DNA from 3 places in the Exiguobacterium sp. s36 genome. Region 1 is predicted to be linked to each of the others. Evidence: riboswitches for the same ligand, from Rfam matches in the RefSeq annotation. Region 1 holds a riboswitch; each other region holds the start of a gene.
What was found. Region 1 has a riboswitch for S-adenosylmethionine ahead of KNP95_RS13880 (MetQ/NlpA family ABC transporter substrate-binding protein). Riboswitches for the same ligand answer to the same signal wherever they lie in the genome.
Positions count from the first base shown of each region.

Region 2: it holds a riboswitch for S-adenosylmethionine, as region 1 does, so the genes downstream of both, KNP95_RS09430 (Na+/H+ antiporter NhaC family protein) here and KNP95_RS13880 (MetQ/NlpA family ABC transporter substrate-binding protein) in region 1, are expected to answer to the same signal.
Region 3: it holds a riboswitch for S-adenosylmethionine, as region 1 does, so the genes downstream of both, mtnK (S-methyl-5-thioribose kinase) here and KNP95_RS13880 (MetQ/NlpA family ABC transporter substrate-binding protein) in region 1, are expected to answer to the same signal.

Region 1 covers NZ_JACSLW010000008.1:50,546-53,816, reverse strand. The annotation lists gene KNP95_RS13885 (methionine ABC transporter ATP-binding protein) at 1-633, opposite strand, end outside; gene KNP95_RS13880 (MetQ/NlpA family ABC transporter substrate-binding protein) at 643-1,464, opposite strand; SAM riboswitch class I at 1,537-1,641, opposite strand; gene KNP95_RS13875 (iron-containing alcohol dehydrogenase family protein) at 1,682-2,698, opposite strand; gene KNP95_RS13870 (aminotransferase class I/II-fold pyridoxal phosphate-dependent enzyme) at 2,695-3,271, opposite strand, start outside.
Region 2 covers NZ_JACSLW010000003.1:296,738-300,008, forward strand. The annotation lists gene KNP95_RS09425 (TVP38/TMEM64 family protein) at 1-603, shown strand, start outside; gene KNP95_RS09430 (Na+/H+ antiporter NhaC family protein) at 631-1,932, opposite strand; SAM riboswitch class I at 1,985-2,080, opposite strand; gene KNP95_RS09435 (GGDEF domain-containing protein) at 2,177-3,271, opposite strand, start outside.
Region 3 covers NZ_JACSLW010000001.1:1,065,369-1,068,639, reverse strand. The annotation lists gene KNP95_RS05350 (2-hydroxy-3-keto-5-methylthiopentenyl-1-phosphate phosphatase) at 1-249, opposite strand, end outside; gene KNP95_RS05345 (2,3-diketo-5-methylthiopentyl-1-phosphate enolase) at 246-1,403, opposite strand; SAM riboswitch class I at 1,473-1,574, opposite strand; SAM riboswitch class I at 1,780-1,882, shown strand; gene mtnK (S-methyl-5-thioribose kinase) at 1,964-3,115, shown strand; gene mtnA (S-methyl-5-thioribose-1-phosphate isomerase) at 3,112-3,271, shown strand, end outside.

The DNA.
Region 1 (3,271 bases):
GACCCGGTCACAGATGCGCTCGATGACTTCCATCTCGTGGGTAATCAGGAAGATCGTCAGTCCAAGCTCGCGGTTGATATCGAGCAAAAGGTCGAGAATCGACTCGGTCGTCTCCGGATCGAGCGCGCTCGTCGCCTCGTCGCTGAGCAGGATGTCCGGCTCATGTGCGAGGGCGCGGGCGATGGCGACACGTTGTTTTTGCCCTCCTGAAAGTTGTTCAGGATAATGTGTCCGATGGTCGGTCAATCCGACGATGTCGAGGTATTTGTCGACACGATTCCGGATTGTCTGTTTATCAAGTCCTTCAAGACGGAGCGGGATGGCGACGTTCTCTTCGACGGTCGCCGTCTTCAGCAGGTTGTAATGTTGGAAAATCATCCCGATTCGATGACGCAACTTCGAGAGGCCGCGCTTGTCGAGCTTCGTGATGTCCTGTCCCTCGATCTCGACCTGACCCGACGTCGGTCGTTCGAGTAGATTGATCATGCGGATGAGCGTGCTCTTCCCGGCACCGCTTCGGCCGATGATACCGAAGATTTCGCCTTTCTCAATCGTTAACGAGACATCGTCGAGTGCGGTGACGGCACCTTTATTCACAGTGAACGTCTTTGTGATTTCTTTAAGTGCGATCATAGATCCTCCTTAAAACGCCGGGACGATTGAGCCGTTGAACGTCTCTTCGATGAACGTCCGAACTTCGTCCGAGTGGTAGTACGATTTGAGTGTCGCGACGACTTCATCATCCTTGTTGTCGGTACGGACGACGACGTAGTTCGGATACGGGTTGTCGACCGTGTCTTCATGGAACAAGGCGTCCTCGTTGATCGACAGGCCGGCACCCATCGCGAAGTTCGTGTTGATGGCAGCGAGTGCGACTTCCGGGAGCTGGGTCGGGAGCTGCGACGCCTCGAGTTCGATGAATTCAAGGTTGAGCGGGTTCTCGGCGATGTCACGTTTTGTCGCCTTGTCTGTCAATCCTTCTTTGAGCGTGATGAGTCCCGCTGTCTCATAGAGACGGAGCGCGCGTAGCTCGTTCGCCGGGTCGTTCGGGACGGCGACCTTGTCACCTTCTTTCAAGTCCTCGATGTCGGTCAATTTCTCTGAGTAGAGACCCATCGGGAAAGCGACGGTCTTGAACACGTCGTCGATTTTATAGCCTTTATCGGACTTTTGCAGTTCTAGGAATGAGAGCGTCTGATAACTGTTCACGTCGAGGCTACCCTCGGCGAGCGCCGTGTTCGGCGTATTATAGTCGTTGAACACTTTGATATCGAGTTCGAGGCCGTCTTCGGCCGCGAGTTCTTTCACTTTCTCGGCGATCTGTTGGTGCGGCCCGCCCGTGACGCCGATCGTGAGCGACTCCGTGCTGAGCGCCTCACTCGCGTCTGATTGTCCGCATGCTGAGAGCGCGATGGCGGCGAGTAGTGATGTTCCTGCGAGTACTGTTTTCTGTTTGATGTTCATGTATGTTCCTCCTCCAAAATGAAAGCCCGCTACTCATTCAGAGTGGCGGGCACGACAAGTCAAAGTCGGACACGCTCATCTCCCAGACGATTTCGTCTGTTGGAATTAGCACCATGATCATTACGATCTGGTTGCCGGGTTTCACAGGGCCAGTCCCTCCACCACTCTTGATAAGCAATCGGTCTATTAAGTTGTTATCATCTTACTTTTAATTGGTTTAATTGTAAATAGATAATTGTAAATTTTCAAAAATTATTTTCAAAAAATCTTTGTCGAGCGGGGCAGGCAACTGTTGCAGCTCGGTCTCCGTCATAACGGAGTCGACGAGAACTGGGATGTCACCCGGTCTGACACCGAGCGTCTCGAGCGTCGTCGGGGCACCGAATCGCTTCAACCAAGCCTCTAAGTACGGCGCATCGGCCGAGCCCCGCAACCGCTCTTGGACGATCAGGCCGAAGCCGACCTTGTCCCCATGCAAGAAGGCGTGCGTCGAGTCGAATCGGCTCAAGGCGTTATGGACCGCATGCCCCACGGCGACCCGTGTCCCGGCGTCACCAAATCCTCCGACGGCACCGCCGATCGCGAGCACATGATCGATTGCGAAGCGCACGTCGTCGCTATATGACTTGAAGGCATGTTCGCTCAAGTCGAGTTCGACGAGTCGTCCACACTGTTCGGCCAAGGCGAGCCCGGTGTTGACGCCGGCATCAATCGAGCTGTCCCCGCTCAAATAGCGTGCCTCGTAAAACTTCGCGACCGTGTCGATGACACCGGCCCGGAAGTACTCGTATGGGGAGCGTCTCATGACGCGCGAGTCGACGATGACCCGCTCGATGACGACGCGAAACAGGTCATAACGGTCGTAGCTCCCATCCTCCTGATAGACGACGCTGAGCGGCGTGAACGCGGCACAGTTCGAGGCAAGCGTCGGGATGACGATCAGCGGGACGCTCTGTTGATAGGCGACAAGTTTGGCCGTGTCGACGAGTTTGCCACCCCCGATGGCGATCAACACATCGGCGTCAAGCGGTTTGAGCCGTTCGACTTCGGCGTCCGTGCACTCCCCGCCGAACGCTATCGCCGGATAGTCGACGATGTCAGGATAGACGGCGCGCACGACGCCATAGCCGTTCTGACCGTGCAGGACGTGGGCCCGGCGACCGGCAATCAAGTCATCGAGACGTTCGAGCGCGTCATCGGCGTGATCATATTCAAGAACGGCCTGACGAATCATGCGCGCACCTCCTCGTAGGCGGCGAACAACCGCTCGATCCGTTCGACGGCCTCATCGATCTTCGGTTCCGGTGAGACGAGACCGAAGCGGACGTAGCCGTTCCCTTCCGAGCCGAAGAAGTAGCCCGGGGTGACGGCGACACCGGCTTCATGCAGCAGTTTCCGCGAGAACGACTTGGCATCACCCTCAGGCACTTTCGCCCAGACGAAGAACGAGCCTTCCGGCGGTTCGACGGCCCAGCCGGCCCGGTTCAACCCGTCGATCAGGCGATCACGCCGTGCCTCGTACAGTCGTGCCAAGTCATCGCGAATGGTACGGGGCGCCTCGAGCGCAGCGACAGCCGCCGCCTGGATGGCCGAGAACACGCTGACGTGGACGTGGTCCTGATACGTGTTGATCGCCTCGATAATGTCCGCGTTCCCGACGGCAAAGGCGACGCGCCAACCGGACATGTTGAACGCTTTCGACATCGTATATACCTCGATCCCGACTTCTTTCGCCCCTTTCGCCTGCAGGAAGCTAGGCGGGACATGGCCATCGAATCCGATGCTGCCGTATGCGAAATCGTGGACG
Region 2 (3,271 bases), on a different contig from region 1:
TGGCTACAAGGACTTCCGGGCGGACCTTGGGCAGGACTCGGGGCACCGTTCCTGGAGGCGATCTTTCCATTTCTCCCACTCGTCCTCATCATCTCGGCGAACGCAGCGACATATGGATTTTTGCTTGGGACGTTACTGTCTTGGATCGGGAGTTTGCTCGGAACAATTCTTGTGTTTGTAGCTGTTCGCTACGTGTTCCGAAAGCCGATGACGCGGTGGCTCGAGAGACATAAGCAAGGCGTCTATTGGCTCGAACGCATCAAGCACATGAGTCCGGTCTCACTCGGGTTTCTGTACTCGCTCCCGTTTATTCCGGTCAGCTTGATCACATACTTACTCGCGCTCATTCAAATGCCGCTCCGTACGTTCATCATGGCGGCCGGGTTCGGCAAGTTGCTCGTCGTCTTGATTTTCTCTGTCATTGGCGACCAGTGGGAAGAGTTTATCCAAAGCCCGTTCCGATTATCGATGCTCGTCTTATTACTGATTGTCCTATGGGCCATCAGCCGTGGACTCGAAGAACTGCTTAAACGGCGTGCCTTCAGAAAACGGAACGAGCAGCTGAAGCGTGAACTTGAAGCGAAACGACAAACGACCTTGTGAAGCGACTGCTTCACAAGGTCGTTTTCGTTAAGCGCGTTTTTTGAAACGCGGGAAGTTGAAGGCGATGGCCAATCCTCCGCAAATGAACAACAAGAACGGATAGAACATATACGGAACGAGCGCCGGTGACGCTGTGTTCGTCAGTTCGGCCGCAATGAGAAGCTGTGCCCCATAAGGCAACAGACCTTGGACCCCACACGAGAAGATATCGAGTACACTCGCTGACTTTTTACGTTCGATGTCATAATCGTCGGCGATGTTCGCGGCGAGCGGACCAGCCACGAGAATCGAAATCGTGTTGTTCGCCGTCGCGACGTTTGTCGCACTGACGAGCCCGGCGATGCTCCACTCCGCGCCGGCCCGTCTTTTAATTCGGGACGTGAGCGCGTCACGCAAGTACGTGAGTCCGCCGTTATGCGAGATGAGCCCGACGAGCCCACCCATGAGCAATGTCAGGAGTGAAATCTCGGCCATGCCCATCATGCCGTCCGCCATGGCGGTGACGTACGTGGTGACGGCTAGACTGCCGTCCAACAGACCGATGATGCCGGTCAGGGCGATGCCGCCGAGCAAGACGAGGATGACGTTCATTCCCGTCAAGGCGAGCACGATGACCGCAAGGTACGGAATCAGCTTATACCATTCAAACGCTGCTGGCTCGATGGTCGATTCACCGCTCGATAAGACGGCGAGCAAAATCGTTGTGATGACGGCTGCCGGCAAGATGATCCAAAAGTTAGTCCGGAACTTGTCGCGCATGTTCGTCCGTTGGGTGCGGACGGCTGCAATCGTCGTGTCCGAAATGAACGACAAGTTATCACCGAACATGGCACCGCCAACGACGGCCGCTGCTGCGATGGCGATATTGACGCCGCTCTCCTCATGGATGCCGAGGGCGATCGGCGCCAGTGCGGCAATCGTCCCGGTCGATGTGCCCATCGCCATTGAGATGAAGGCCGCGATGACGAACAGGCCGCTCAAGAGGAGCGAAGGCGGTAATAACGTCAATGCCGCATTGACGGTCGCATCAATCGCCCCGATTGCTTCGGCGACGCTTGAAAACGCGCCGGCGAGCAAGAAGATGAACACCATGATCAAGATGCTTGGGTTGCCGGCGCCTTGGGCGACACGTTCGACCGTCTGGGTGACGCTTCCTTTCGTCATCATCGCCGCGACGATGACGGCAATCAAGGCCGCAATCAAGACGGGAAATTTATAAAAATCGTCATAGTAGATGCCTGCCCCGATAAAGAAGACGAGGAAGACGAGTAAGGGCAAGAGCGCCCATTTGTTAGCTGTTGGTTGTTCCAATCGATTCACCTCATTCATAAAAATAAAAAGAGAGCCTTCTGAAAAAAGGCTCTCTCTACAAGAAACACTTTTTTCATCTTTCGAGCAGACCGCTCGCTGGATTTGGCACAGGTTACCCGCTGCCGAGACGTCATCGGGCCAGTCCCTCAGTCTCTCTTGATAAAAAAGTTGTGATATTTAGTTATAAGACACGTTCCCTAACGTACCTGTTTCAAATCTGCTTGTCAATAGCAAACCCCCACGCGATGCACGTGGGGGCGAGTCAGGACGTCAAAAAATTGTAATGGGCGACGCGGTTGCGTCCTGCGTACTTCCCGCCGACGTAAAGCGCTCGGTCGGCGTTGCGAATCGTATCGTCTAGTCGTTTGTCACCGAACGCTTGAATCGTATCGACGCCGATTGAGGCGGTCACTGGGATATCGATTCCGTCAACGTGGAATGGTTTGGTTTCGATTTGTTGACGGATGCGCTCGGCAATCTCGACGGCGGCTTCGACATCGCATCGGTTCAACAGCAAGATGAACTCCTCGCCGCCATAACGGGCTGCGAAATCATCGGTGCGGAGCACTTGGCGGATGCGGCGACCAAACTCTTGGAGCACGCTGTCTCCGACTTGATGACCGTGCGTGTCGTTGATTTTTTTGAAGAAGTCGATATCGAGCATTGCGACGGAAATCGGGTACATCGAGCCGTCCGAGATTTGTTGAATCCCGTATTCATAAAAAGCCCGTGCATTGGCAAGCAACGTCAAGCTGTCCGTCCGGCTCTCGGTATAGAGGCGGTCGCGTTCATGACAACGACTGATCGTTCGATTGAACGATTTGAGCAGTTTGACAATCTCACGTTGAATGATGGGCGGATAGCCATAGACGTGCTCGCCGGTCATGACGAGCCACGTGCGGATGCCTTCGATTTCCTCGGAACGGACCGAGATGAAGCTATGATAGTCTTCATCGAACTCGTTCGATAACGGGGCGTCCCATTCAAAGCGCATCTCATACTCGACCGAGGCTTCGTTCGGATAGGTTGCATCGAGTAAATCAAAGACGACGTGGCGATCGATCGGCTGGCGCGTCTTTAAATCAAAGTAAAGTGTGCGATCGAACAGTTTGAACTCGACGAACCCTTCGTCGTACTCGTTGAGTCGTTCACATTGACTGAGGAACACCTCAATCGCTTGCGCCTCGCTTTGTGACAACGACACGGCTTCTTTTGCCTCATCATATTGTTCAATCAACGATTTGAAGGCGTCTTGCCGACCTTTCTGGATGATGAGCCGCTTAATAAAGAAGGTGAGTGCGGCGGCGATACTGCTGACGACAAGCAAGTTCGTCTCACGGAAGAGCGAGGCTGCTAA
Region 3 (3,271 bases), on a different contig from region 1:
TTCTAAAAATGCCGGGAACCCTTGGCGGAGCGTGATCCGCTCCAACAAATAATCACGGTAAGCCCGGGCAGCCGCGCTCGGCAATAGTTGAAACAGTTGACCGACGCCGGAGCGGATTGAAATCCGTTGTTCGAGGACCGCATCTTTCAACTCGACCCAAGCCGGCGGGGCGAACGCTTTCATCAAGGCGATGATATTGTCTTCCGCCGTGATCGTCCCGTCGAAGTCGCACAGGATATGGATCGTCATCGCGACGCCCACGCCTTTAACGCGGTATCGAGTTCGTCCGTCTGTCCTTCGGTGTGACCGAGGACGTGAGTGATGGCTTGGCGGAAAGCACGGGCCCCGGCGGCTGCACCGTCCGGGTGACCATGAATGCCACCGCCGGCGTTGATGACGACATCTGTCCCGAAATCACGAATGATATCGGCGACAAGCCCCGGATGAATCCCAGCTGACGGGACCGGTAAAATTGGTTTCGACCAATGCGGTTCGGCGCTCAAGTCACGAATCGCGAACGCCTCGTCCCGTGGTGTCGCGAGCGAACCGTACGGAGACGGGAAGAGCGTCAAATCGGCCCCGGCGAGACGTGGGAGTTTACCGAGTAAGAGCGAATGACTGATGGACCCGGTCAAGGCGCCGGCAAAGGCCGGGTGGGCCAAAATCGGCACACGGATGTCTGGGTCGTTCGCAAGTTCGCGCAGTGCGTCAAGACCGTACGTATAGACGTTGAATAGGAGCGCCGTCGCACCGGCCTCGATCAGCCGGAGCGCCTGGTCGCGAAGACCGAACACAGGGCCGCTCAGCGTGATGGCGTAGAGGACACGCTTCCCGGTCGCCTCAAAGTGCGCTTGAATGACGGCCGCTCCGATCCGGGCCCGTTCGAGCGACGGCGTGAGCGGATTGTCGTATAAAATCTCGTCGTCTTTGACGATATCGATGCCGCCGGCGAACTGATCGCGGAGTTGCTGCTCGAGAAACGCGAGGTCACGCCCGATGACGCCTTTGAAGATGCTCATGACGAGCGGACGGTCATGGACACCGAGCAACTCGCGAATCCCGTCGACGCCGAACTTGGCGCCTTTGAAATGAGGGGCGAGCGTTTCGGGCAACGTCAAATCGGTTAACCGAATCGAATCGTCGAGGGATAGTTTCCCGAACGTCGTCGTCAAGATGGATGAAAAGTCAGGGCTGACATTATGTAACGGATAGCGGATCGTGAACCGGCTCGTCGTCTCCGTATGGGTGGTCGATACGACCTCACCCCGGTACGCCTGTAACTGCTCTTGCTCTAAATGACGCAGCTCGGTCCATGTGCCGACGGTCAGCTCGAGGGCGATTTTGTCGGCAATGCTTGCGACCGCATCCGTCCGTTTGATTTCATATGTGGCAGTGATACTCATATGGTTCCTCCTTCCAGGCAAACAAAAAATGACCCCATGCCGAGGCAAGAGGTCATCATAAAAAATGAACTCTTATCTCTCAGCTTTCGCTGCAAGAATTAGCACCGTGCCATCTCTGGTCGGTTGCTGCGACATCATCGGGCTCGTCCCTCCGTCTGCTCTTGATAAGAATGTGATTTGAAGTTGTGAAATTTAATTGAATTTTTACACAGATTCGTCACGTCGTCAATTCCTTTTTTTCCAAAAAAAATATTTTGGGAAGTTGTTTCCATATATGCACAAAAAAAAGACGAGTGGCACGGAGAAAAGGACGTTGACAATTGTGACGTCGAGTCCGTAATATTCATCACATAAGTTCACCGAATCGAATAAACCACTCTTATCGCGAGTTGGCAGAGGGAATTGGCCCGATGACGCCGCAGCAACCGACCATTAGGCACGGTGCTACATCCACCAGACGAATGTCTGACAGATGAGAGGAACAACCATTTTGGCTGTGCCTCTTTCTCGCGGAGAAAGGGGCTTTTTTTGTGGGCAACGTACAGGAAGGGGAAAACATCATGTCATATCAACCATTTACAGAACAGTCTGTCGTCGAGCACGTCCGTCAATTAGGATACTTGCAAGACGGAATCGCCGAGTGTGAGGAAATCGGGGACGGCAATTTGAATCTCGTGTTTCGGATTCGCCAAGGCGAACAGCGCCTAATCGTCAAACAGGCGCTCCCATACGCCAAAGTTGTCGGCGAGAGCTGGCCGCTTACACTCGAACGGGCATGGATTGAACAGTTGGCACTCCGTGAGTTTGCGAACGTGGCGCCGCGTTTCGTCCCGGACGTCCTCGGTAGCGACCGGACGCTCGCCTACACGATTTTAGAAGATCTGTCTGATTATGAGATTGTCCGCATCGGTTATTTGAAAGGGGAGAGCTATCCGGAACTCGCGCGTCATGTCGGTGAATTTTTAGGCGAGACGCTGTTCGCGACGTCGGATTATGCGGCCGGCCCGATCGCGAAGAAGCGGATTGAACGTGACTATTACAACCCGGAACTGTGTGACATCACCGAGAAGCTCATCTTCACCGACCCGTTCAAAGACGCGGAGTCGAACAACATCGAGGCGGCGCTTCGAGAAGATGTCGAACGCCTCTGGCAAGACCAGGCGCTCAAGGTCGAGGTGACGAAACTGAAAGTCGGATTTGTCACGAAACATGAGGCGCTTCTGCACGGTGACCTACATACAGGCAGCATCTTCGCGACCCAACAAGAGACGAAAATCATCGATCCAGAGTTCGCATTTTACGGACCGTTCGGCTTCGACCTGGGCCAAATCATCGCCCATTTGACGCTGTCGACGTTCTATGACCCGTTCAAACGCTTCGAACGTTTCACAGACGTCTTGACGGTGTGGGAGACGTTTGAGAAGACGTTCCGGGCCAACTTTGAGCGCGCCGTCGAACCGTTCAACACGGACGGTTTTGTCGACGAGTTGTTGCGGACGATCTTCAGCGACACGATCGGCTACGCCGGTTGCGAACTCATTCGCCGTGCCGTCGGACTCGCCGGTGTCGCCGATCTCGAGACGTTGCCGGAAGCGACGCGGCTCGAACGAAAACGTGACGCGCTTGCCCTCGGGACGGCGCTCATCAAAGAACGCCACAGCGTCGAATCGATTGACGACTTGGTGACGCTTTTGTCGGGGGTGCGCGTATGACGGTCCAAAACATCCGCTTTAATTCGCAAACGGACGAACTCATCGTATTGGATCAGACGTTGTTGCCGCACGAAGAGCGTTACGTGACAATCGAGACGCTTGAACAGGCCGAACATGCCATCGAGACGCTCCAAGTCCGCGGCGCACCGGCCATCG